One region of the Noviherbaspirillum album genome, then DNA from elsewhere that is predicted to be linked to it. Evidence: riboswitches for the same ligand, from Rfam matches in the RefSeq annotation. Region 1 holds a riboswitch; each other region holds the start of a gene.
What was found. A riboswitch is a leader RNA that binds a small molecule or an ion and turns the genes downstream of it on or off. The one in region 1 is predicted to bind cobalamin.
Positions count from the first base shown of each region.

Region 2: another riboswitch for cobalamin. It lies ahead of RY831_RS23780 (TonB-dependent receptor domain-containing protein); the one in region 1 lies ahead of RY831_RS16650 (cobaltochelatase subunit CobN).
Region 3: another riboswitch for cobalamin. It lies ahead of cobT (nicotinate-nucleotide--dimethylbenzimidazole phosphoribosyltransferase); the one in region 1 lies ahead of RY831_RS16650 (cobaltochelatase subunit CobN).

Region 1 is NZ_JAWIIV010000013.1:111,580-120,559, reverse strand. Features, by position in the region: gene RY831_RS16670 (ChaN family lipoprotein) at 1-602, opposite strand, end outside; gene RY831_RS16665 (MgtC/SapB family protein) at 818-2,125, opposite strand; gene RY831_RS16660 (DUF1028 domain-containing protein) at 2,403-3,122, shown strand; gene RY831_RS16655 (TonB-dependent siderophore receptor) at 3,291-5,426, shown strand; cobalamin riboswitch at 5,587-5,792, shown strand; gene RY831_RS16650 (cobaltochelatase subunit CobN) at 6,057-8,980, shown strand, end outside.
Region 2 is NZ_JAWIIV010000026.1:72,891-81,870, forward strand. Features, by position in the region: gene cobD (threonine-phosphate decarboxylase CobD) at 1-573, opposite strand, end outside; gene cbiB (adenosylcobinamide-phosphate synthase CbiB) at 566-1,531, opposite strand; gene cobU (bifunctional adenosylcobinamide kinase/adenosylcobinamide-phosphate guanylyltransferase) at 1,525-2,094, opposite strand; gene RY831_RS23760 (cobyrinic acid a,c-diamide synthase CobB) at 2,091-3,401, opposite strand; gene cobO (cob(I)yrinic acid a,c-diamide adenosyltransferase) at 3,406-4,053, opposite strand; gene RY831_RS23770 (ABC transporter ATP-binding protein) at 4,046-4,822, opposite strand; gene RY831_RS23775 (FecCD family ABC transporter permease) at 4,826-5,797, opposite strand; gene RY831_RS23780 (TonB-dependent receptor domain-containing protein) at 5,884-7,749, opposite strand; cobalamin riboswitch at 7,835-8,065, opposite strand; gene RY831_RS23785 (histidine phosphatase family protein) at 8,114-8,704, opposite strand; gene RY831_RS23790 (adenosylcobinamide-GDP ribazoletransferase) at 8,718-8,980, opposite strand, start outside.
Region 3 is NZ_JAWIIV010000026.1:82,031-87,788, reverse strand. Features, by position in the region: gene RY831_RS23810 (chemotaxis protein CheA) at 110-1,987, opposite strand; gene RY831_RS23805 (protein phosphatase CheZ) at 1,987-2,763, opposite strand; gene RY831_RS23800 (alpha/beta hydrolase) at 3,018-3,866, opposite strand; cobalamin riboswitch at 3,974-4,204, shown strand; gene cobT (nicotinate-nucleotide--dimethylbenzimidazole phosphoribosyltransferase) at 4,325-5,359, shown strand; gene RY831_RS23790 (adenosylcobinamide-GDP ribazoletransferase) at 5,363-5,758, shown strand, end outside.

The DNA.
Region 1 (8,980 bases):
CGCTGTGCCAGCACGATCGAAGCCAGCCTGTCCTGCGGCATCCTGTGCCCGCAATGACCGTTGACTATATCCTCTTCCAGGTTCTTGACGGCTGCCGCACCGATATCCGGCAACTTGGCCTGGCGGCGGCCCATCGCAATTTCCCTCGCCTCGGTACGCGAGAGATTGGCGGCCGCCAATGACCAGTTGCGCTCGGCCGCAAACCTGATCAGGTCCTTGTACATCGGCCACTGCCACGCCTTTCGGTCAAGTTTTCCCGCATCCGCCAGACGCTCGGCATCGGTCACGCCGCTTGATTGCGCCGATGCCAGTGCCGGCTGATTCTCCCGGTCGAATTGCTCCATGACCAGAGTCGGCTTGCGTCCGCGACGTGCGAGCGCCTGTAGTGCGTCCAGTTGCAGCCGGTGATGGATTTCGCTGTCGTGCCTTTCTCCGAGCATCAGGTGGCGGCTCGATACGGCACGTTCATAGGCCACTTCCGTGCTGATGAAACTCTTGCTGCGCGTATCCCATATGCGGCCGTCGAGTGGGTGCGACGGCTGCGCCGAGACACTTGCCATGGCGAACATCAAGAGAAATGGCAGGCTTTTCACTATTTTCATGCTGGCGTTCCTTTCTTCCCCGGCGGGACATGGCAATGAGCGGTATGGGTTGTACCGGCCGAGACAGCCGCACAGGTGAAAACGTCGGTCCCGAATGTAACAGTTTTGTTTGGCACAACGGTATGCCGGTTGCCAGATGACGGGCGCGGGTAGCCCGGGGTTCCGGATTCTCCGATCGCTACCATTCTAGAATGCCTTGATCCGTATCTTGTCTTCTATCCTGAGAGAACAGTTGCCCTGAGCCAGAACCATGCGCCCCCGGCGATGAAGACGGCAGCCGTGGCAACGGCCACCTGGCGGCGTGCGGCACCGGCACCCAGCACGATCACCATCCCGCATTTCACCGCCGTGTTGGCGAGTGCGGCAATGCTGATGGCCGATGCCGCCTGGACCAGGTCGCTTGAGTCCCCCGTATTTTCGGCAATCGATAGCGTGATTGCATCCACGTCGACGGACCCGGCCAATCCCGAGACGACATACACTCCAAGACCCGGTGCATTTTCCTGTGCGAATTTCACTGCCAGCAGCACGACCGCAAACACGAAGCCGAATTGAACGGCGGAACCGAGGCTGAACGGGTTGCGTAACTCCATTCCGCGATCACCGCTGAAACCGGCATGGCCTGACCTGCGATGTGCCGCTGCCTTCATGCTTGCGCGGTAGTGCCATCCGGCGAAGATGGCCGTTACGCCGCCCATGGCCGCGAAGGGAAGCCACATTGTCTGAAGCAATGACGGACTCATGAAGCTCACGAGCGCCGCGGTACGCGCGAACATCACCAGCCATGCGAGCAGAATGCCCGCGGTGATGGCGTGACCGTCCCCGGTTTCCGTCTCGCTGCGGCTGACGCGGGCGAAATTGAGCGTGGTGGCGGTTGATGAAACCAGGCCACCTGTCAGTCCGGTAACGGCGGTGCCGTGGGCCTTTCCCAATACACGGGTCGCCACATAGCCCACCAGGGACAAACCGGCGATCAGGATCACAAGCAGCCACAGCTTATAGGGATTGATCGCTCCCCAGGGATCGACAGCCGTGTCAGGCAAAAGGGGAAGAATAATGAACGAAGCAATAAGGAGCTTGATGCCTGCAAAAATGTCTTCGCTACCGATGCGTTCGACCAAACCATGCAGCGGCTGCTTGTAGGCGAGGACTGCGGATGTCACGACTGCCAGGGCGACCGCGAGGGAAGGATATCCGATCACGACCATGCCGCCCAGCAAAAACACCGCGATGGCCGCGATCTCGCTGGTGAGTCCTATGGCATCCTCCTGCGTCCGGTTCTGCAAGACATAACCTGCAATGACGGTCGCGCTGACAGCCAGCAAGGCTGCGGCAAAGGTCCATGCCGTATCAAGCTGGAGAGATATCCACGCGGCGGCCGCTCCGACCAGCGCCAGAAGGATGTAAGTGCGAATGCCGGCGGTATGGCCGGGTTCGTTATCCTTTTTCTTCTCGCGGTCGATGCCCACCAGGGCGCCAATCAATAATGCAATCAGGAAGTTTTGCGCGATGTCGAGGGTCATTCGGACTTATCCCGTGTTAAAGCCAGCGTTGTATTTCCTGTTTACCATAGTCTGGCGGAAACCACGCGACGCATGTCAAGCGCCGGAAATATAGCGGCGGCCGGTCGCGGGCTGCGCCGAACGAGATAATCCTGCCTGTCTCAAGCTGCCAAAGCCTTCCGGCGGCACCAAGCCATTGGATTTCGGGTCCGGCCGCCACAGGAGACGGCGGAACAGCGCAGGCATGCGCATTGGATGTGCGCCGCCTTAAGAAAATCATTCGGGTTTCAAGGTATGTTTGTCTCTCTGCCTTTTCATTACGTTCAGGGGATCGACATTGACGTTTTCCATCGTTGCATATTGCCAGCGCACCGGCCAGGTTGGCGTCGCTGCAGCGACCGCAGTTCAGGCCGTCGGCAAACTCGCATGCCATGCCGTTGCCAATGTAGGCGCGATTGCTTCGCAAGCCTTGACCAACCCGTACCTCGCCTATGACGGATTACGCCTTTTGGAGCGGGGGATTTCAGCCGAGGAGGCGCTGGAGCTAGTACTGAAGACTGATGCGCAGGCAGACAAGCGGCAGGTCGGCGTGGTGGACAACCATGGACGAACCGCGGCCTGGACCGGCTCGGAGGCAATACCGTGGGCCGGACACATCGGCGGTCGGCACTGCAGCATCCAGGGCAATCGGCTCGCCGGACCGCAGGTGCTTGATCGGGCGCTTCAATCGATGCTCGCTACGGAGCATCTCGACCTTGCGGAACGCCTCACGCTGGCCCTATTGGCGGGCGATGAGGCAGGCGGCGATACCAAAGGCGAACGTTCGGTCAACGTCCTTGTATTCTCGACCGAAGAATATGCATTGTGCGACATCAGGATTGATGATCATGGTGCGCCGATGGAGGAGCTTCGGCGGCTGTTCCGGGTTTATCAGGAAAAGATCTTGCCGAATGTCCTTGGCCTTCCCAAGCGCGCCGATATTCCCCGGCCGTCGGTGCAGCAGGGGAGCCGCCATTGATTTGCGAAAGCGACGGCTTGGCATCCATCGCATTTATTGAAATGATATTGATTCTCATTTAGAATGCGGAACCCGTAGAGTCAGCCAGTCGGTGCAGACCGATCCAGCCAGCCAACAGTCCGGCTCCCTTGGAGCCATTCGTCTGTAACAGCCTAATCAAGGATCGCAATGACCCGACGTACCCCATTGGCGGCCGCAGTGCTGACTGCGTTCGCCTTTCCTGCCGCCTGCCCGCTCGCTGCATATGCCCAGCAAAACGAACAACCGGGCGTTACCCTGCCTACCGTGACCGTGACGGCACCCAGCGCCGAGGAAACCGCGACCGGCCCGGTGGCCGGCTACCGAGCGAAGCGGTCCGCGACCGCCACCAAGACCGATACTCCGCTGCACGAGACGCCGCAGTCGATCTCGGTGGTGCCGCGGGAACAGTTCGAGGATCAGGGCGCATCCAATCTCCAAGATACGATGCGCTATACCGCCGGCGTTTACGCCAATACCTTCGGCTTCGACAATCGCGGGGACTGGGCGCGCATCCGCGGCACCGATTTTGCGCAGTACCAGGATGGCCTGCGCATGCTGTTCGGCTTCTACAACAATGTGCGGCCGGACCTGTGGTCACTGGAACGGGTTGAAATCATCAAGGGACCGGCCTCGGTGCTGTACGGCCAGGGAAGCTTCGGCGGCCTGGTCAATCTCGTTTCGAAGCGACCGCTGGACACGGAGCAAAGGCAGATTGATCTCACTGTCGGCAATCACAATCGCAAGCAACTGGCGGTGGACCTGACTGGCCCCCTGAACGAAGAAGGCACCTTGCTGTACCGGCTGATCGCTCTTGGCCGCGACAGCGATACCCAGGTCAATCATGTGCCCGACGACCGCAGGCTGCTTGCTCCATCGCTTACCTGGAAACCCAATGCAGGGACAAGCGTGCGCCTCTACGCGAGCATGCAGAAGGACGAGTCGGGCTCGTCCGTCGGCTTCTTTCCATGGCAGGGCATGCTGTTGCCGGCGCCATTCGGCAGGATTCCAACCGATACCTTCATCAGCGAGCCGAGCTTCGACGAGTTCAAGGCCGACCAGAAGGCCTTGGGCGTCGAGGCAAGCTGGAAGCTGGGCGAGCGTCTGACATTGCGGCATCACATTCGCAAGAGCGAGAGCGAGGTGACCTACCGATCGCTGTACTCCCGTTTCGGGCCGAGGCCAACGCTGAACCCGGACGGACGCACCGTCAACCGGACGATTTATGCCGCCGCCAACGAGGCTGACGCCCTTACTGCCGACACGCAGCTGGAAGCCAAATGGAAAAGCGGGCGGCTCGAAAGCACCATGCTGGCCGGCTGGGATGTGCAGCGCGTGACGCTGGGCAACGCCGCGACGAGTGCCGCCGCGCCCACCATCGACGTCTATGCTCCCGTCTACGGCAACTTCACGCCGGTCACCCCCGGAGCGCAGACTATCACCGAGCAGCGGCAAACCGGACTGTACCTGCAATATCAGGGCAAATGGGCCGACCGCTGGATCGGCGTGGTGGGCCTGCGGCGCGACCACGCAAAGTCCGACTCTGGCGGAGCGGCGGCATCTCGCCTCGACAGCAGCGCGACGACGGGGCGCCTGGGTATCGCCTATGCTCATCCCTCGGGCTGGTCGCCGTATGCCAGCTGGTCGGAATCGTTCCTGCCGGTCACGGGCGTCACTGCATTCGGCCAGGCTTACCAGCCGCAGACGGCGGAACAGGCTGAGATCGGCGTCAAGTATCAGGCGCCGAACGGCGGTCTCAGCTTCACCGCCTCGGTGTACGATATTCGCGAGACAAATCGACGCACCCCGGATCCGGCCAACCCCCTGAACCAGGTGCAAACCGGGGAGGCGCGCTCGAAGGGTGTCGAACTGGAAGCGGTCGCGGCGCTGACCAAAGCCGTGGACGTGGTGGCTGCGTATTCCCATATCGACGCCCGGGTGATCCGATCGAATACGGCCGCCGAACTTGGCAGGCGGCTGGCGAGCGTGCCGGGCAATCAGGCTTCGCTTTGGAGCCGCTACAAGCTCGCCGTAGGCAACGGACTCGTCAGCATCGGAGCCGGCGTGCGCTACGTGGGCTCCTCATGGGATGGGCGCGATGTGCTCGAAACGCCGGACTACACCTTGTTCGATGCCATGCTGGGCTATGAAACCGGGCCCTGGAAGGCATCGCTGACGATCAACAACCTGGCCGACAAGGTCCACATCACCACCTGTATCAACCGCGGCGACTGCTATTACGGCATGCGGCGCACCGTGATGGCCAATCTGCGCTACACCTTTTAACGACATGGGCGCTTGCCCCGACATCCTGAATACCCGTCCGGCTCCAGCCTGTCGAACGGGTATTCATCTTGAGGGCAATGTGCCATCCAGCCAACGACGCCACCGTGGCTGCCTTCTCGAAAGCAGTGCTCCGATCGTGCCATGTGCCGATAGACTAGGCTATACTAGCGCCACTTCAGGTGCCTTTCTCCGTATTCACGGAGTGGGTGAAACGGGAAGCCGGTAACTCCGAATCATCGGACAGTCCGGCGCAGCCCCCGCTACTGTATGTCTGACGACTCCGAGAACGCCACTGTGCAACCGCGCGGGAAGGCATGGAGAAGGCCGAGGACAAGCCAGGAGACCGGCCTGAAACATGTGTCGCACCAATCCCCGGGGTGATGGGAAAGGTTCCATTGATGCCTGCTGCGCGGCAGGCTCGCGTGAGCTTTCTTGCTTCTCCTAATGCGTGGTGCCTCCCAGTACACCGTTTGGAGAATCTCGTGGTCGGTTCAAACTCTTTACCTTTACTTTTACCTCTTGCGCAATGTGCGCCCGGCGCCATGGCGAACGGACGCGTCCTTGGGTATCTAGCCATTGCCGCAGGCATCGGCACCATGGTCGTCGGGCACGGGTTGGAAGCCTGAGGCAATGGCAACTCGACCCTTGCATTATCTGGTGTGCCTGGTACTTTGCATGGTCTTTGCACCAAGCTGGGCGGCAACCCTGTTCGGTGTCGTGACGGAGCGTACGGCGCCGACCGCCATCGAGGCCGCACACCGTCATCTTGCCGCACATCGCGGCGACCGTATCTTGCTGCGCACGCCGGCGCAGATCATGGCTGCGAACGACAAGCAGCTCGCACAATGGATCGGTCAGGCGGATAGTATTGTCGCCGTTGCCGTCTTCGGTGATCCGGCTCGCCGCCTTAAAGATGCGCTGGAGCGCCATGCCGGTCCGCGCGCCAGAGTGCTTGCAATGAATGGCGAAGCCAGCCTGAACCTGATGAGCCGACATCTTGATGCGGAGCAGCCCGGACATCTCTCTGATTTTCCTGCGGAATTGCTGGCAGAGCTGGCCAGGGAGAACCCGTCGGCCGCAGCGTTGAATGCGGCCGGATCCCATCCGACTGCCCGCCGCTGGCTTGCGGCCCGTCAGGTATGGCAGGCTTGGGGGAGCGAAAACATGGCGGCGCTGTTTGCCCATCTGCTCGATCCGCGCAAAACGCTGGCGGCGCCGAAACCGGAACCGTCGATACGCCTGCGCGTCGGCGGCAAGGAGGCCAGCGATGCGGCGGCTTGGGGCTCGGGCTCTACGCTGGGACTGGCGACGAAGCAGAGCGTCGTCGTTCTCGACCTCGCCAACATGGATGCTGCGACGCCCGCTTCCCTCTGCCGGCACATTGAACAGCGCGGCTTGCAGTGCGTGCAGGTGCTGACGCGCTGGGGTTCGACTTCGCGAGACGCGTTGGAGCGCCTGCCGCAACTAATTGCGCCGGCCAAGCCTGCCGCGTTGATTGTATTGCAGGATTTCGTAGTAGGGGCAGCCGAAGGACGGGAGGCCGTGATCGAAGCCTTCAAGAAACTGGACGTGCCGGTATTCAAGGCGATACGACTGACCGACCGTAACGCCACCCAATGGCGCCTTTCGCCGGACGGCCTGGCCGCCGACACGGTGCAGTACCGCGTGGCGCTGCCGGAACTGCAGGGAATCGGACAGCCCGTCGTGGTTTCTGCGCTCGGCCGGAGCCAGTTCGATCCCGTGACAGGTATCGAGACACGGCCGCCGGTCGCATTGGATCCTGAAATAGGCCTTCTCTCGGCCCGCGTCCATCGCTGGCTTACGCTGCGCAGCAAGGAAAACCGCGACAAGCGCATCGCCATCATTTATTACAACCATCCGCCAGGCCGGCAAAACATCGGCGCCGACAATCTCGATGTGCCCGCGTCCCTGTTCGACATGCTGCATACCTTGAAGGCGGCCGGCTACACCACGGGCGAACTGCCTGCGACGCCCGAGGCGCTTCTGGACCGCATCATGGCGCACGGCGTGAATCTTCCGGAAGACAAGGCGGCGCTGCGCGAACTCGGCGCGTCGGTGGCAGGCGTTGAGGCTGGCGCTTACGCCGGCTGGTTTGCGAAGCTGCCGCGCCGCGTGCAGGCGGAGATGACAGTCGGACCTCTCGGCCGCCTGCACGCCGAAGTGCTCGAGGCCGAAGCGGCCAATGAACGTGCCACGGGACGCAAGCGTGTCGACGCGGTGCTGAAGGATCTGCGTCATCTGGTCGAAGGTATCGATCATCCGAAGCGTCAAGACGCCATGCGCGACCTGGAGATGCTGGAAGCCGGATATCTCGGTTGCCTGGACGATAATCCGCAGCGCCGCTGCGCCACGCTGGCGACGACCGTGCGCCGGCTGACCGGCTACGGCATTGAAGGTATCAAGGGGTGGGGAGCTCCGCCCGGCAAGATCATGGTCGACAGCGGAAAGTTGCTGGTGCCGGGCCTTGTTTTCGGCAATATTTTCATCGGTCCGCAGCCGCCGCGCGGGTGGGAAGTCGATGAGGAACTCCTGCATGCAAATACCAGCGTGACACCGCCTCATCAATACCTGGCGTTCTATCACTGGCTGCGCGACCGTTTCAAGGCCGATGCGCTCGTGCATGTCGGCCGGCATTCGACCTATGAATTCCTGCCCGGCAAAGCCGTAGGGCTGACGGCGGACGATTACCCCAGCCTGATTGCCAGTGATCTGCCGGGCGTTTACCCGTACATTGTCGATGGTGTCGGCGAAGGCACGCAGGCCAAGAGGCGCGGCCTGGCCGTGATGGTCGATCATCTGACGCCCCCGCTGGCCTCGACCCCGCTGTATGACCAGTTGCTGGCGTTGCGCCAGGTGGTCGAAAGCTTCGAAGCGGCATCCAGCGAGTCGCTCAAGCTGCAGGCTGCCCGCACCATGCGCGAGCAGGTTGTCGCGCTCAACCTGAAGGCCGAACTGGAAGCCTCGATGGCCGATGTGCTGGCGGTGCGCGGCATCGGCTTCGAGGCCGCCGACGATGATCTCCTGGCCCACGAGATCGGTCATTACCTGACCAAGCTCCAGGAAAAATTCATGCCTTACGGCTTGCACATCTTCGGGCGGCAATGGAGCCAGGCTTCGCTTAATCTGATGCTCGACTCGATGAAGAAAGGCGGCATCGACGATCCTGCGGTCAGCCGCAAGCTGGCCGATTCGCCCAGACTGGAAATGCTGGGCCTCCTGGCCGGCCTGGATGGGAGGTACATCGCGCCCGGCAAGGGCAACGATCCCTTGCGTTCCCCCGAGGCCCTGCCGACCGGCCGCAATTTCCACGCCGTCGACGGTGACATACTGCCTACCCGCGTCGGCTACCGCCTGGGGGAAACCCTGGCCGGCAAGGCCGCGTCTCGCGGCCCATCGGCACAAGGTTCGGAGGGAGTCATCCTGTGGGCGTCGGATGCAGTTCGCGACGAAGGCGTGATGGTGGCGTTCTCGCTTGCGTTGATGGGCGCCGAGCCGGTATGGAATGCGCGCGGCATCGTCACCGATGTTCGGCT
Region 2 (8,980 bases), on a different contig from region 1:
GCCCACCGAACGCAGCACGATCAGCCCCGGCCTATCGCTCCAGCGGGCGACGCTGGCCTGCGGCACGGTATCGCCAAAGGCTTCATCCACCACCAGCCAGCCGCCGCGTGCGGCAAGTCGCCCGGCCCAGGCGAGCAGCTGTTCGGGCGCGATCAGCGCGCCGGTCGGGTTGTTGGGATTGCACACCACCATCACGTCGGCATCGTCCGCATACCGGCCCAGTGCGTCGTAGGCGACTTCTTCCACCTGGTGCCCGGCCTGGCGCCAGCAATGGGCATGCTCGGCATACGACGGCGCCGACACCACCACCCGCCCGGCGGGACGCAGGCGCGGCAAACCCTGGATCGCGGCTTGCGTGCCGGCCACCGGCATCATGCGCGGCGCGCCGTAATAGGCTTGCGCCGCTTCGATGAAACCGGGATGAGGCTCCGGCAAGCGATGCCAGGCATTTGCCTGGAGGGCCGGCACCGGGTAAAAATCGGGGTTGATACCAGTCGACAGGTCCAGCCAGTCCGCCAGCGGGCGGCCGTGCCGCAACGCGGCCTCGCGCAGATTGCCGCCGTGTTCAAGCATGGGGCATCCTTTCGTTAAGTATGGCGAGGCATCCGAGTACCGCGATCCACAGCAGCGTGGTGCGGCCGACCAGCCGCCAAGCGCGTCCGATGTCGTCCGCTTCGGCCGGCCTGCCTGTACCGAGCGGCGGCCGCGTTTCGACGGCCCCATCGTATTCCGCCGTGCCGCCGAGCGCCAGGCCGAGAGCGCCGGCGCCGGAAGACATCACCGGTCCGGCATTCGGGCTGGGCCAGGCGGCGGCCTGCGTGCGCCAGCACTGGCGAGCTCGCCGGCCGTCGCCTAGCAGCATGTAGGACAAGGCTGTCAGGCGCGCCGGAATCCAGTTGAGCGCATCGTCGGTGCGCGCCGCCATCCAGCCGTACCGCAGGAAGCGCGCATTGCGGTAACCCCACATTGCATCGAGCGTGTTGGCGAGGCGGAACAGCAAGGCGCCCGGGCCGCCGGCGACGGCGAACCAGAACAGCGTGCCGAACACCGCGTCGTTGCCGTTTTCCAGCGTCGATTCCACCGCCGCCTTGGCGAGGTCGCTGTCGTTGGCGCGCGCGGTATCGCGGCTGACGATGCGCGAAGTCAGTTCCCGCGCCAGCCCCAGCTGTCCGGCGGCGAGTGCAGCCGCGATCGGCAGCATGTGGTCGCGCAGGCTGCGCAGCCCGATGCAGAAGTACAGCAGCAATGCATGCAGCGCCATGCCGAGCAAGGAATGCGCCTGCGTTGCGGCATGCAGCGCGGCTCCGGTCAGCACCACCAGCGGCAGCACCGCCAGCACCCAGCCGATGACGCCACGCAGATAACTCGAAACGCCAGCGCCACCCCGGTTGCATTGTTGTTCAATCAGGCCGGCAATGCGGCCGAAGCCCACCAGCGGGTGAAAGCGCCGCGGCTCGCCGAGCAGCCAGTCGAGCACCACGCCCGCCAGCATCAGCAGCGCCACGGCGGACAGCGTCAGGCCGCTCAGCATGGCTGGCCTTTCAGCATCATCGGCAATCCGGCGACGACGAACACCGCGCGGTCGCTGCAGGCGGCCACCGCTTGGTTCAAACGGCCGGCCTCGTCAACGAACCAGCGCGAGATGGCGCCCTGCGGCACGATGCCCATGCCGACTTCATTGGACACGAGAATGATGTCGCCGGCAGCATCGCGCAGCGCGTCGAGCAGCGATTGCCTCTCACGTCCATAGCTTTCCGGCGGCACTATCTTTCCAACTTCCGGATAGTCGCGCTGCTCGGAAAACAGCAGGTTCGACAGCCACACTGTCAGGCAGTCGACCAGCACGACGCGATCCGGCGCGCTCCAGCGGCGGATCTCCCGGCCCAAGGCCAACGGCTCTTCCACGGTGCTCCAGCGCGCATCGCGCCGCTGCCGGTGGATGCCGATGCGCTCCGCCATTTCGGCATCGCGGGACTGCGCCGTGGCGATATAGACCACGTCCCTGGCGCCGTCTTGCGAACTGTCGGCGGCGAGCTTTTCCGCATGGGCGCTCTTGCCGGATCGCGCGCCTCCGAGAATCAGGCTGATCGTCATGCGGCGCCCTCCTCAAGGAAAAGCCTGGCCACGGCATGCGGACAGGATGGGAAGTAGGCATGGAAATAGGATGCGGTGAGCGAACCTCTGCCGTAGATCGCCTCACCCGCCTGTCCGGTGGGATGCTTGACGGTGCGGGCCAGCGGTTCCAGGTCCGTCTCCATGCGCGAGTAATGGAATGCATGGCCGCGCAGTTCGCTGTCCTCCCGCCGCCAAGCATGCGCGCCGAGGGCGGCGAGCCGCTTCTGCATGATCACCCGTCCCGGCAACAGTCCGGCCATCGCATGGGTTTCCCCGTTCATCGCGGTGAGACTGTCGGCAAGCGCCATCATGCCGCCGCATTCCGCGTAGATCGGCATTCCGGATGCATGCGCCGTCCTGATCGATTGTTTCCATCGCGCGGCGCCGGCAAGCGCCGCCGCATGCAGTTCCGGGTAGCCGCCCGGCAGGTAGACGGCATCGGCCTGCGCAGGCACCGGTTCGTCGGCCAGCGGCGAGAAATGCACGATTGCGGCACCCAGCGCGCGCAGGCACTCCAGGTTTGCGGGATAGAGAAAGGCGAACGCCGCGTCGCGGGAGATGGCGATGGTTTTTCGTTGCAGCAGTGCAGGCAAAGCGGACTCCTGCGCTGCTTCACCCAGCGCGGCTGCAGGCAGGGCATTCCATGTATCGGCACTGAAGCTCAGCTGTTCGGCCAGTGCATCGAGCATGCCGTCGATTTCCCCGACTTCTTCCGGCTGCACCAGCCCGAGATGCCGTTCCGGCAGCGAGCGTTCCTGGCGCGGCAAGGTGCCGAGCAGGGGAATGTCGCGCATCGCTTCAGCGATCATCTGCGCATGGCGCTCGCTGCCGATGCGGTTGGCAATCACGCCCGCCAGCTGCACCGGGCCGTAATCGCGCAGGCCGCGCACCACCGCACCGGCGGTCTGCGCCATGGCGGAGGCATCCAGCACCGCAAGGACCGGCACCCCGAATTCACGGGCGAGATCGGCGGAGGACGGCGTGCCGTCGTATAAACCCATTACGCCTTCGATAAGTATTGCGTCGGCCTGCGCCGCTGCCTCGGCCAGCAGGCGACGGCTGCGCTCCAGTCCGACCATCCATAGGTCCAGCGAATGCACGGGAGAGCCGCAGGCGCGCTCGAGCAGCATCGGGTCGAGAAAGTCCGGGCCGGTCTTGAACACACGTACCCGCTTGCCCTGCCGCGCCAGCTTGCGGGCCAGCGCCGCCGTGACGGTGGTCTTGCCCTGCCCGGAAGCGATCGCCGATACAAGGACAATGCGCGCGCCCTGCGCGAAACCATTCATCGCCCTACCACTCCACGCCCGGCTGGGCCGCGATGCCCGCCTTGAACGCATGCTTGACCAGCTGCATCTCGGTGACGGTATCGGCCACCTCGATCAGCTCCGGCGGCGCGGCTCGTCCGGTGACCACCACATGCTGCATGGCCGGCCGCGACTGCAGGTCCGCGATGACGCGGTTCACGTCGAGATACTTGTACTTCAACGCAATGTTGAGTTCATCGAGCACGACGAAGCCGATTGCGGGATCGGCGAGAAAGCTTCTCGCCTTTTCCCAGGCACGCTCGGCGGCTGCGATGTCGCGTTCCCGGCTCTGCGTTTCCCAGGTGTAGCCTTCCCCCATCGCATGGAAGCTGACTTCATCCGGAAAGCGCTGCAGGAACAATTCCTCGCCGGTGGACTTGGCGCCCTTGATGAACTGCACCACGCCAACCTTCATGCCGTGGCCGAGCGCGCGGATCGCCATGCCGAAGGCGCTGGAGCTCTTGCCCTTGCCGTTGCCGGTGTTGACCAGCAGCACGCCGGCGTCGCGCTTGGCGGCTTCGATTTTCTGGTCCACCACTTCCTTCTTGCGCTGCATGCGCGCGCGGTGGCGTTCATTGATGCCTTCACTGCCGGCGTCATTGTCACTGCCGGCGTTGCTGTTTTCTTCACTCATGGTTCATGTCCTCTGCGGGTAGATAGATGCGCCGCCTGCCATGCTGCACGATATCGATCGGGTAACCGAGGCAGGCGCTCAGCGATCCGGCGTTCATCACTTCGTCCACCGGTCCCGCCTGCCATTGTCCGTCGCCCATCAGCAGCAGCGCATGGGTGGCGACGCCGTGCGCAAGGTTGAGGTCGTGGCTGACCAGCACCACGGATTTCCGTTGTGTGCGGCACAGGCGTGCCAGTAGTTCCATCACGCTGACCTGGTGCGCCAGGTCGAGCGCGCTGGCGGGCTCGTCGAGCAGCAGCAGCGGCGCTTCCTGGGCGAGTGCCGCTGCAATCGCCACTCGCTGGCGTTCGCCCCCGGACAGGGTTCGCACGTCGCGCTCCGCGAGCGCTTCGACGTCGAGCGCACGCAGCGAGGCGCGCGCGACCTGGTAATCGGATTCGGCGTCCCAGTAACGGTCGTCCTGGTAGGGATGGCGCGCGGCCAGCACCGTTTCGATGGCGCGATAGCCGAAGGCATCGTTGCGGCCCTGCGGCAGGTAGGCGCGTTCGCGGGCGAGCGCGGTCAGCGGCCAGTCGGACAGGGCCTTGCCCTGCATGCGGATTTCGCCGCCGTCGGGCCGGCGCAGTCCGACCAGCGCGCGCAGCAGCGTGCTTTTGCCGGCGCCGTTGCGGCCGATCACGCACCAGCACTGCCCGGCTTCGACCTGCCAGTTCAGGTTTCGCACCAGATTGCGGCTGCCGATGTCGAGGGAAAGATCGATGGTCTGCATCGCTTATCTCCTGTGCAGCTGATGCAGCTGCACCAGGAATACCGGCACCCCGATAAGCGCGGTGATCACGCCCACCGGCAGCTGCTGCGGCGCTATCACGGTGCGCGCCAAAGTATCGGCCAGCACCAGGAAGCTGCCGCCGGCCAGCGTCGCCGCCGGCAGCAGCAACCGGTGGTCCGGCCCCCATGCGAAGCGGCAGGCATGGGGCACGATCAGGCCAACGAAGCCGATGCTGCCGGCGCTGCTGACGGCGCTGGCGGTCAGCAGCGCCGAACACAGGAACAGCCCCTGGCGCAGGCGGGCCACCGAGATGCCGAGCGTGGCCGCGGCTTCGGCATGAAGCGCCATGACGTTGATCGCCCGCGCAACGCGGATCGCGAAGATCAGCACGCCGGACCAGATGATCCAGGGCAGCCAGCGCAACTGCGTGGCCGACAGGTCGCCGATCAGCCAGAACACCATGCCGCGCAGGCGGTTGTCGGGCGCGATCGACAGCATCAGGGTGATCAGCGCGCTGCAGCCTGCGGCTACGATCACGCCGGTCAGCAGCAGCATCGGGGCATTCCCGTCGCCGCCGCTGCCGCGCAAGTCGCGCCGGGCCAGCAGCAGCAGGAGCAGGGCCACAGCGATGGCGCCGCTGAAGGCCGCCACGTCGACCACCCATGCGGCCGCCATGAACAGGATGGCGGCCAGCGCGCCGACCGCCGCGCCGCCGGACACGCCGAGCACATAGGGATCGGCCAGCGGATTGCGCAGCAGCGCCTGCATCATCACGCCGGCCAGCGCCAGCGTGGCGCCTGTGACGAAAGCCGACAGCGCGCGGCCGAGGCGCAGTTCCAGCAGCGTCGCCGCCAGCGATTCCGGCTTGCCGCGCAGCAGTTCGCCAAGCGCGCCGAACAGTTCGCCCGCCGACAGCGGCACCGAGCCGATCGCACAGGCGAACAGGATGGCTGCGCAGCCCGCAGCCCCCAGCATGGACAAAACGGCGAGCGCGCGGCGGCGCTCGCGGAAGGACGGCAGTGTGAGGACGGTGCTATGCACGTTGCCTGGCTTTCAGTGGATCATCGGATGCCGTAGCGGATGCCGACGAAGAGATTGGACCCGGCGTTATTGTAATTCCTCGCCAATTCGTAATCCTTGTCCAGCACATTGTTCCAGCGTCCGAAGATCGACCAGTTGGTCGCGACATCGTAGCTCGCGTAGAGATTGACGATGCCGTAGCCGCCAAGCCGGTTGCGATTGTTGGTGTCGTCGAAGCGCTCGCCGGAGAAGATGACTTCGCCGCCGGCGGTCAGCTTGCCGGCGCTGCGGTCGAGCGCCAGCGTGCCGTGCCGCTTGGCGCGGCGTGCCAGCTGGCGGCCGGTGGTTTCGTCCTTCGGGTCCTGCAGATCCAGTGTGGCGCGCAGATTGTAATTGCCGAAGGCGGTGCTGGCGCCGAGCGTCAGACCGGAAATCAGCGCTTCATTGACGTTGTACGCGCAGCCGAACCGAAAGGCTGCCGGATTGACCGGGCAGACCGGCGCGCTGACCAGCAAATCGCTCAGCCGGTTGCGGTAATAGACCGCGCTGTAGGTCGACCTGCCGTCCTCATAATACAGTCCCGCCTCGGCATTGCGGCCCTTCTCCGGTTGGTTGCTGGCAATGCCGAAGCCTGGGAAATACAAATCGTTGAAGGTCGGCGCCCGATAGCTGGTGCCGATGCTGGCGCTGGCGCGCAAGGCGCTGCTGAGCCGATAACCGTAGGACAGGCTGCCGGTGGTGTGGGAGCCGAACTGCGAATTGTCGTCATTGCGGATGCTGGCCGCCGCCAGATGTGCGCCGCGCTTGAGCTGGTAGGCAGCCGCAATCGAATCGGTGGAGCGCGACCGGTTGAGCGCCGAGGTGGTGGATTCAACTTCCTCGCGGCGGTGCTCGGCGATCAGCTGCAGCACATCGGTGCCGGCGACGGTGAAGCTGTTCTGCCAGCTGACTTGCTGCTGCGTTGTGTCGAACAGCGTGCGGCCGGTCCGCGTGTCGGTGACAGCCTCGTCCTGCGACTGCGATACCTGCAGCTGGCTGGTCCAGTTGGGCAGGAGCTGGTTCTTGCTGTAGGCGCCGATGGTCGACAACTTCTGCTTGATGCGGTCGTCGAAGGTCGCGCTGTTGTCGAATTGCGATTTCAGGTCGCTGTGCAGGAAATTGACCCCAATCTCATGGCCCTTGGCCAGCTCCAGGCTGAACTGCCCGCTGGCGCTGTCGTTGTCGTAGCCGTCGCGGTCGGCATTGAAGCCGGTGGCGCCGCGGCGGGTAGCGGAAAAGCCGTCGGATTCGTCATGGGCCGCCCGCAATGCGTAGCGGAAGCCGTTGCTGGAACCGGAGACGCCGGCTTCCAGGTTGTAGGTGCGGTAGGTGCCGATGCCCGCCGATACCGTCGGCGCGGCAGGCCCGTCGCCTTTCTTGGTGAAGATCTGGATCACGCCGCCGACTGCATCCGCGCCGTACATGGTGCTCAGCGGACCATAGACGATCTCGACGCGGTCGATCTGCGACAGCGGAATGCCCGCCCAGTTGGCGCCGCCGCTGGTGGCCGAGCCGACGCGCACGCCATCGATCAGCACGACATTCTGCTTGTTGTCCGTTCCCCGCAGGAACACCGAGGAATTGGTGCCCGGCCCGCCGGTGCGGGTGATTTCGACGCCGCGCTGGCGCTGCAGCAGGTCGACCAGCGACCTGCGCCCCGACCTGGCGATTTCCTCGGAAGTGATGACGACGTTGTCGTTCAGCACCTCGGTGGCAATCTGGGGCGTGCGGTTGGCGGTCACCACTACCGACTCCAGTTTTTTATCTTGTGCGAAGGCGGCGGACATGGTGAAGACGGAACCGATGGCGAGTGCCATGGCGAGCGGTTTGCCTGCGGCCGGGCGGCCCAGGGAGTCGGAGTAGATCATGTGAAAGTCCAGTGATTGACAACCGGCCTGCTTCCCCGCACGCCGGATTGAACGAAAGCGCCGGACGGATGAATTTTCCTGTCCGGGGCTTCCACCTGTTCTGGCCGGTATCCGGGCTGGCAAGGTCGAGCGGCCAGCCTTCCCATGCAGAACATGCACAGTGGCTTGAGGGGGCCGTCTGTCACTGACGAATTATTTCAGCGACGCTTGCTTACCGTTGCGGGGGCAGCACACGTTGGGCCTGATGAAGCCTCGTGTTTCCCGTTTAACTGCCTGCATGAACATGCAGGCGGGCACCATAACCCGCGTATTGTAAGGCTTGCAGTAACCCGCGACAACACGAAAGACGCTTAGGGCGCTGAATTCAGCCGGCGGAACTCCCCGGCCGGCATTCCAGGATGAGCAGTTCTCCATAAGCAATGTCATGGCGGCTTTGCGCGGCACGCAAGCCGATGTCGCGTGTCGGTCCGCCGCGCACGCATTCCTTCAGCAAGCGCATCGTGCCTGCATGGGCAACGATGACGGCCGCATCGCCATCCGCGTCGGCGGGCGGCAGATCAGCGAGAAAAGCACCGACCCTTGCGGCCACATCGAGCACCCGTTCGCCACCGCCGGGCCGATAGCCGGTCAAGTCGGCCGCCCAGGCGTCGACCTCGGCGCGGGGAATACGGTCCCATGGCTGCATTTCCCATGCGCCGAAGTGCATTTCGGCGAGTCGTGCATCGATGACCGGCTTCCTCAGCATGAGGCGGCCGGCCAGCGCCGCGGCCAGCTCGCGGCAGCGCCGCAGCGGGCTGGTGTAGATCGGCACGCCCGGCGGCAGCCGGGACAGCAAAGGCAGGATCGCATCGATGACGCGCTCCTGCTCTCCGATCGGCACCGCAAGATCGGTGCTGCCGTAGCAATGCCCGGGCTCGATGGAAGGTTTGCCGTGGCGGAGCAGGTAAAGGCGCATGCCGCTATTCCATCTATGCCAAGCGTCCGGCCGCCGCCAGCAAGGCAAGATAGCAGGCGACTTCACATGCCTGCTGCACGGCGCCGAGGCAGTCGCCGGTATAGCCGCCGATGCGCCGCACGAACTTTCGCGCCAGCCAGAGCGCGCAGAGCGCCATTGCCAGCAGCGCGGCAAGCAAAACCGGCCATGTCAGCCATTCCATCCACAGCAGGACGATGGCCGGCAGCAGTGCCAGCATCGCCGCCATCAGGAATTCGGGATGCGACATGCGCTGCG
Region 3 (5,758 bases), on a different contig from region 1:
CTCTGTCTTAGTCCCAACTGTGCCAGTTAAGATGAAACAGTTCTAGTGAGGTGAGCAGCAGGTATCAAGCTGCTCTCGCAGCTTGATACCTGCTGGCGCGCCTCAGAGGTCATGCCGCAAGCCGGCTCGCCATCGACATCTTGCATCCATCCAGCAGGAAGGCCAGGCTGATGACCAGCACCAGTTCGCCTTCGGCGGAGCGGGCAGTGCCGTTGACGCCCGGCACCGCCAGTGCGGTCAGGGGCTTGATCACCAGGTCGGCGGTGCCGTCGACCGCGTCGACCGCGAGGATGTAAGGCTGGGGTGCGGCGATGACGATGCCCACCTTTTCGCGGCCCTGCTCATACCCGAGGATGGCGGCCAGGGAACGGACCGCCAAAGGACGGCCCTGGTCGCGCAGCACCGGCGCGCCGCCGACTTCATCGAACGTCTCGGGCAACTCGACCACGCGCTGCACCACGGCCATCGGCATGGCAAGCGCCGCGCCGGATGTGCGCACCAGCATGGTGGGCACGATCGATAGCTCGATCGGCAGGCGGATGGTGAAGCGGGTGCCTTCGCCGAGCACGGAATCGATGCGGATCGCGCCGCGGTGCTTTTCCACCGCCGTCTTCACCACATCCATGCCGACGCCGCGGCCGGACACGCTGGATGCCACTTCCTTGGTCGAAAAACCGGGCAGGAAGATCAGCTGCAAGGCTTCTTCGTTACTCTGCGCCGCGTTTTCGCCGATGAGACCCTTGGCCATGGCCTTGTCGCGCAGCCTTGCCGGGTCCATGCCCTTGCCGTCGTCCGAAATCTCGATCATGACGCTGCTGCCTTCCTGCCAGGCTTTCAGCAGGATGGTGGCCTTGGCAGGCTTGGCGGTCGCCGCGCGTTCGCCGGCTGCTTCGATGCCGTGGTCGAGCGCATTGCGCAGCATGTGCACCAGCGGGTCGTACAGGCTGTCGACCACTACGCGGTCGACTTCGGTTTCGGCGCCCTCGATCACGAGGTCGACATCCTTGCCGAGATCCTTGGCCAGTTCGCGCACAAGGCGCGGGAATTTCTGGAACAGGCGCCCGACCGGCTGCATGCGGGTCGACAGCGTGGCGCGCTGCAGTTCGGTGGAATAGCGCGAGGCGCGGCTCAGGGTTTCCTGCAGCGTCGACATCAGCGCGGCGGCCTGGCCTTCGAACTTGAACTGCGTCAGTTTTTCCAGCAGCACGCTGGCCTGGTTGGCGGCCTGCACCGATTCGCCAGCGACTTCCAGCAGCGCGTCGAGCTTGACGGCATCGATACGGATGGTGTCTTCCTTGACCTGGCTCGTGATGGGCCGCTGATTGTCATCGGCGGCCGGCTTGGCGAGCGGCTTGTCGTCGGCGGGCTTGGCCAGCGGCGTCACGTTGGGCGGCGCGCTTGCGGCCAGCACGGCGGCGGTCGGCGCGTCGGGCAGGGTGCCGGCAGGCACGACGGCGCGATACAGCGCTTCCCAGTCGAGGCCATCCGCGGAGACCACGAACTCTCCCGGGTCTGAGGATGCGGCGGAAACGGCCATTGCCGCTACCGGTTCATCGGCAGCCACGGCGGCGGCCGCAACCGGAGCTGTCGCAGGCGCGGCGGACTTGCCCTCGATCGCGGCGGTCAGGATGTCTTCCAGCGCCGCCGGCATGGCAGGCAGCGAATCGGGCGCCGCGCCGTTGGCCAGCTGCTTGAGCTGATCGCCGACGAAGCCGCTGGCCTGCAGGCCGGCTTCGATCGCCGTCGGCGTCACCGGCACCTGGCCGGTGCGCAGGCCGTCGAACAGGTTCTCCGTCAGGTGGCAGGCCGACACGATGGCCGGCAGATTCATGAAGCCCGCGCCGCCCTTGATGGTATGGAAAGAGCGGAACAGGGCATTGAGCGTATCGGTATCGTCGGGTCTGCGCTCCAGAGAGAGCAGGTGCTCCTCGACGTTCGTCGCGAGGTCGAGCGCCTCGACGACGAATTCCTTGAGCATATCGTCCATTAGAACCCCAGGTCGGCAAGCAAGCTGTCAACATCGTCCTGCGCCATGGCAACGCCAGGCGCGGCGGGACCCTGCATCAGGTCCACCGGCGGCTTGGATTCCGCCATGGCGGCCTTGACTTCGGGCGGCGCGTTATCCCGCAGGAGCTGCGCCAGCTCCTTCTCGGCGGTGCTGGTGATGAGCACGATCTTCTTGATCAGCTGGCCGGTGATGTCCTGGAAGTCCTGGGCCATCATGATGTCAAGCAGGCGCGCCTTCTCCGATTCGGTGGCTTCCTGCACCACGGCCGCGAACTGCTTCGAGTCGCCGGCCAGGGCCTTGAATTCCTCGATGCCGAGCTTGCCTTCGAACAGCTGCGCCCAGCGGTCTTCCATGTCCTTTGCCTGCTTCTGCAGGGCTTCCTGTTCGGGAATGCAGGTGTCGACGGTATTGAGCACCTTGTTGGCGGCTTGTTCGGTCAGCGAGGCGACGTGCTCAAGGCGGCCCTGGGCATCGGTGATCTGGCTGGCGACGTCGGACAGCGAGCGGTCGTAGCCGAGCTGGCGCAGGGAATCGTGCAGCATGCGCACGATGCCGCCGAGGCGCTCGTACATGGACTGGTCTTCCGGATCGGCATGTTCCTCATGCACGGCTTCGGCCGGCTCTGCGCCGGCGGCCGCGAATTCGTTGTCCAGGCTGACGGTTTCCTGCTCCGCCGCAGGTGCGGCGACCGTTTCCGTGCGCTGCGAGGCTACTTCGTCAAACAGGGCTTCAAGATCATCTGCGGCGTCGGTCATGTCGGTGCATCCTTCATTCGTTGTCAGCTTGTGTTGTCAGCTTTTCCATTATGGTCTTGCGGACGGTCGCGGCGCAGCGCGGTCATGGGTCGCATGACCGCGCTGCGACAGAGGCCGTCAGGGTCGAAGCGCATCCGGCCCATTTACTTGGATTATCAGCCACGAATTTCTTCTGCGCAACATGAAGATGAAAGCGCTGGGCGGGACCGGGTGAAAGTGTTGCCCCGCTCGGTGCAAAGTTGCCACTTCGTCTATCAAATTTCCCTGATCAGGGCGACCGCCGCCTGGCAGAGCGCGTGTCCGGGATCGGCGAAGGCATCGCAGATGGTGAGGTGGTTCAGACCGGGCAGCGGCACGTCGGCGCGATGGCCGGCGTTCCATGCTCGCGCGATGAGTTCGGTCTGGCGCCGGAATTCCTCGGATTCGAGCGCGCCGTAGGCGGTGATGAAAGGAACGGGATGGCCCTGCGGCATGAGCGCAGGCGACAGCGGCGCGATATCGGCTTCGGTCAGCTTGAGGTCGGCATTGACAAAATCGGCATGCCGCACCGGTTCCAGGTCATAGAGGCCGGACAGTAGGATGCCGCCCTTGACCAGGTCGGCCGGCAGGTCGGCGCCGAACACCGGCCAATGAGCGGCCATCATCATCGCCGCCAGGTGTGCGCCCGCGGAGTGGCCGGCGACGACGATGCGTTTCGGGTCGAAGTCATAGCGTTCCGCGTTGCGGTACAGCCAGGCAAGGGCATGCACCTGCTGCATCACGATCTCGTTGATGCTGGCATGCGGCGCCAGCGTGTAATTGGTGAGCGCCACGTTGAAGCCGGCGCGGGTGTAGGCAGGCGCGACGAAGGAAAAATCCGACTTGTCCAGCGAGCGCCACCAGCCGCCGTGGATGAAGACCAGCAGCGGCGCATCGCTGCGGCTGGCCGGGAAGAAGTCCAGGCGTTCGGCGGCGGCTTCGCCATAGGCGAGATCGAACAGCGCTGCCTGGGAGCGCCGCACCTGCATCGACTCCTTCAGCCAGCGCGTGAAGATGTAGGGATGGTCGGGAATGGAAGCGCGGGCATTGTATTGCTGGCTGTAGTAGTCGGCTTGGTTCGTCATGGAGCGTGTCTGAGATAACGGGATGGTCGTGGCCGGATGGCTGGAGCGACAGTTTACCGGGCTTGTCCGCAAATGGCTCGGCGATTTGACGGGCCGGGACGGTCGCCGTACACTGCCTGCGTTCTGGTGCCTGCGGATGCGTTCGCGTCCGCGGTTAAACGGGAAGCACAAGGCTTTATCAAGCCCGATGTGCGCTGCCCCCGCAACGGTAAGCAAGCGTCGCTGAAATAGTCCGCCAGTGACAGACGGTCCCCTCGAGCCACTGTGCATGTTCCGCATGGGAAGGCCGGCCGTTCCATCTTGCCAGCCCGGATACCGGCCGGAATGCTCGATCGGCGCAGGCTTGTCCGCGCCGATCGCGTCACGCCATGCGGACGGGGTTTTTCGCATGCCTTTCCGCCAGTTCGTTCCGGATGCATCCGATGTCCCAGCCACGCCATAGCCACACGCACGATCCCATGTCCATTCCCGTCGTCGACTCCACCGCCGATGCCGAACTGTCGGCGCGGCTTGAAGCCGCCGTCAACAACAAGACCAAGCCGCTCGGCAGCCTAGGCATGCTCGAGACGCTGGCCCGCCAGGTCGGCCTAGTCCAGCGCACCGTGCAGCCGCGCATTGTCGCGCCCGCCATTCTTGTATTCGCCGGCGACCATGGCGTGGTCGCGGAAAAGGTGTCGCCCTATCCGCAGGACGTGACATGGCAGATGGTCGAGAACTTTCTCGGCGGCGGCGCGGCGATCAATGTGTTCGCCCGCCAGAACGCTTGCGCGCTGAGGGTGGTCGATGCCGGCGTCAATCATGATTTCGGCGTCCGCGCCGGCCTGCTGGACCGCAAGGTCGCGCATGGCACCCGCAACTTCATGCGCGAAGCGGCAATGACGCGGGAGCAGTGCCTGCTTGCGATTCGATACGGCGTCGAGCTGGTTGATAGCCTGGAAGGGAATGTGCTTGGCTTCGGCGAGATGGGCATCGGCAATACCAGCGCCGCCGCCGCGCTCATGCGCAAGCTCACCGGCGCGCCGCTGGAGGACTGCGTAGGCGCCGGCGCCGGCCTGTCGGAGGAGGGCGTCGCCCACAAGCTGGCGGTGCTTCGGCGGGCTGTCGAATTGCATGCGCAGGCGAGCGAACCGCTGGACATTCTTGCCGCGCTGGGCGGATTCGAAATCGCGATGATGGCCGGCGCGATGCTGGCGGCGGCACGGCGCCGCATGGTGCTGCTGATCGACGGCTTCATCGTCACCAGCGCCTTGCTGGTTGCGGCCAGGCTGCGGCCGGCCGTTCTCGACTACTGCGTGTTCTCGCACTGCTCGGACGAGCGCGGCCACACCGGCATGCTCGCCCATCTCGGCGCGCGCCCCTTGCTTCAGCTCGGACTGCGCCTGGGCGAGGGCAGCGGCTGTGCGCTGGCCCTGCCGCTGCTGCACGCCGCAGTCAACTTCCTCAACGACATGGCCACCTTCGAGTCGGCGCAGGTCAGCGGCAAGGACGGCTGAGCGATGCAGTCTTCCGGTCAGCGACCCGATCCGATCGCAATGCGCTGCGTGCATCAGCTGCGGCTGTTCTTCATCGCGCTGCAATTCTTCACGCGCTTGCCGATACCCCGCTGGGTCGGTTTCGAGCCGGACTGGCTGCAACAAGCGAGCCGTTATTTTCCCGCCGTGGGCATCGTGGTCGGCGCCGCCGCCGCCGCCGTCTACGCTCTGGCGGCATGGATATGGCCGCATCCGGTGGCGGTGCTGCTGTCGACTATTGCCGGCATCTATCTGACTGGCGCCTTCCACGAGGACGGGTTCGCCGATACCTGCGACGGCCTGGGCGGCGGCATGACGCACGAGCGCGTGCTGCAGATCATGAGCGATTCCCGCATCGGCGCCTACGGCGCGATCGGCATC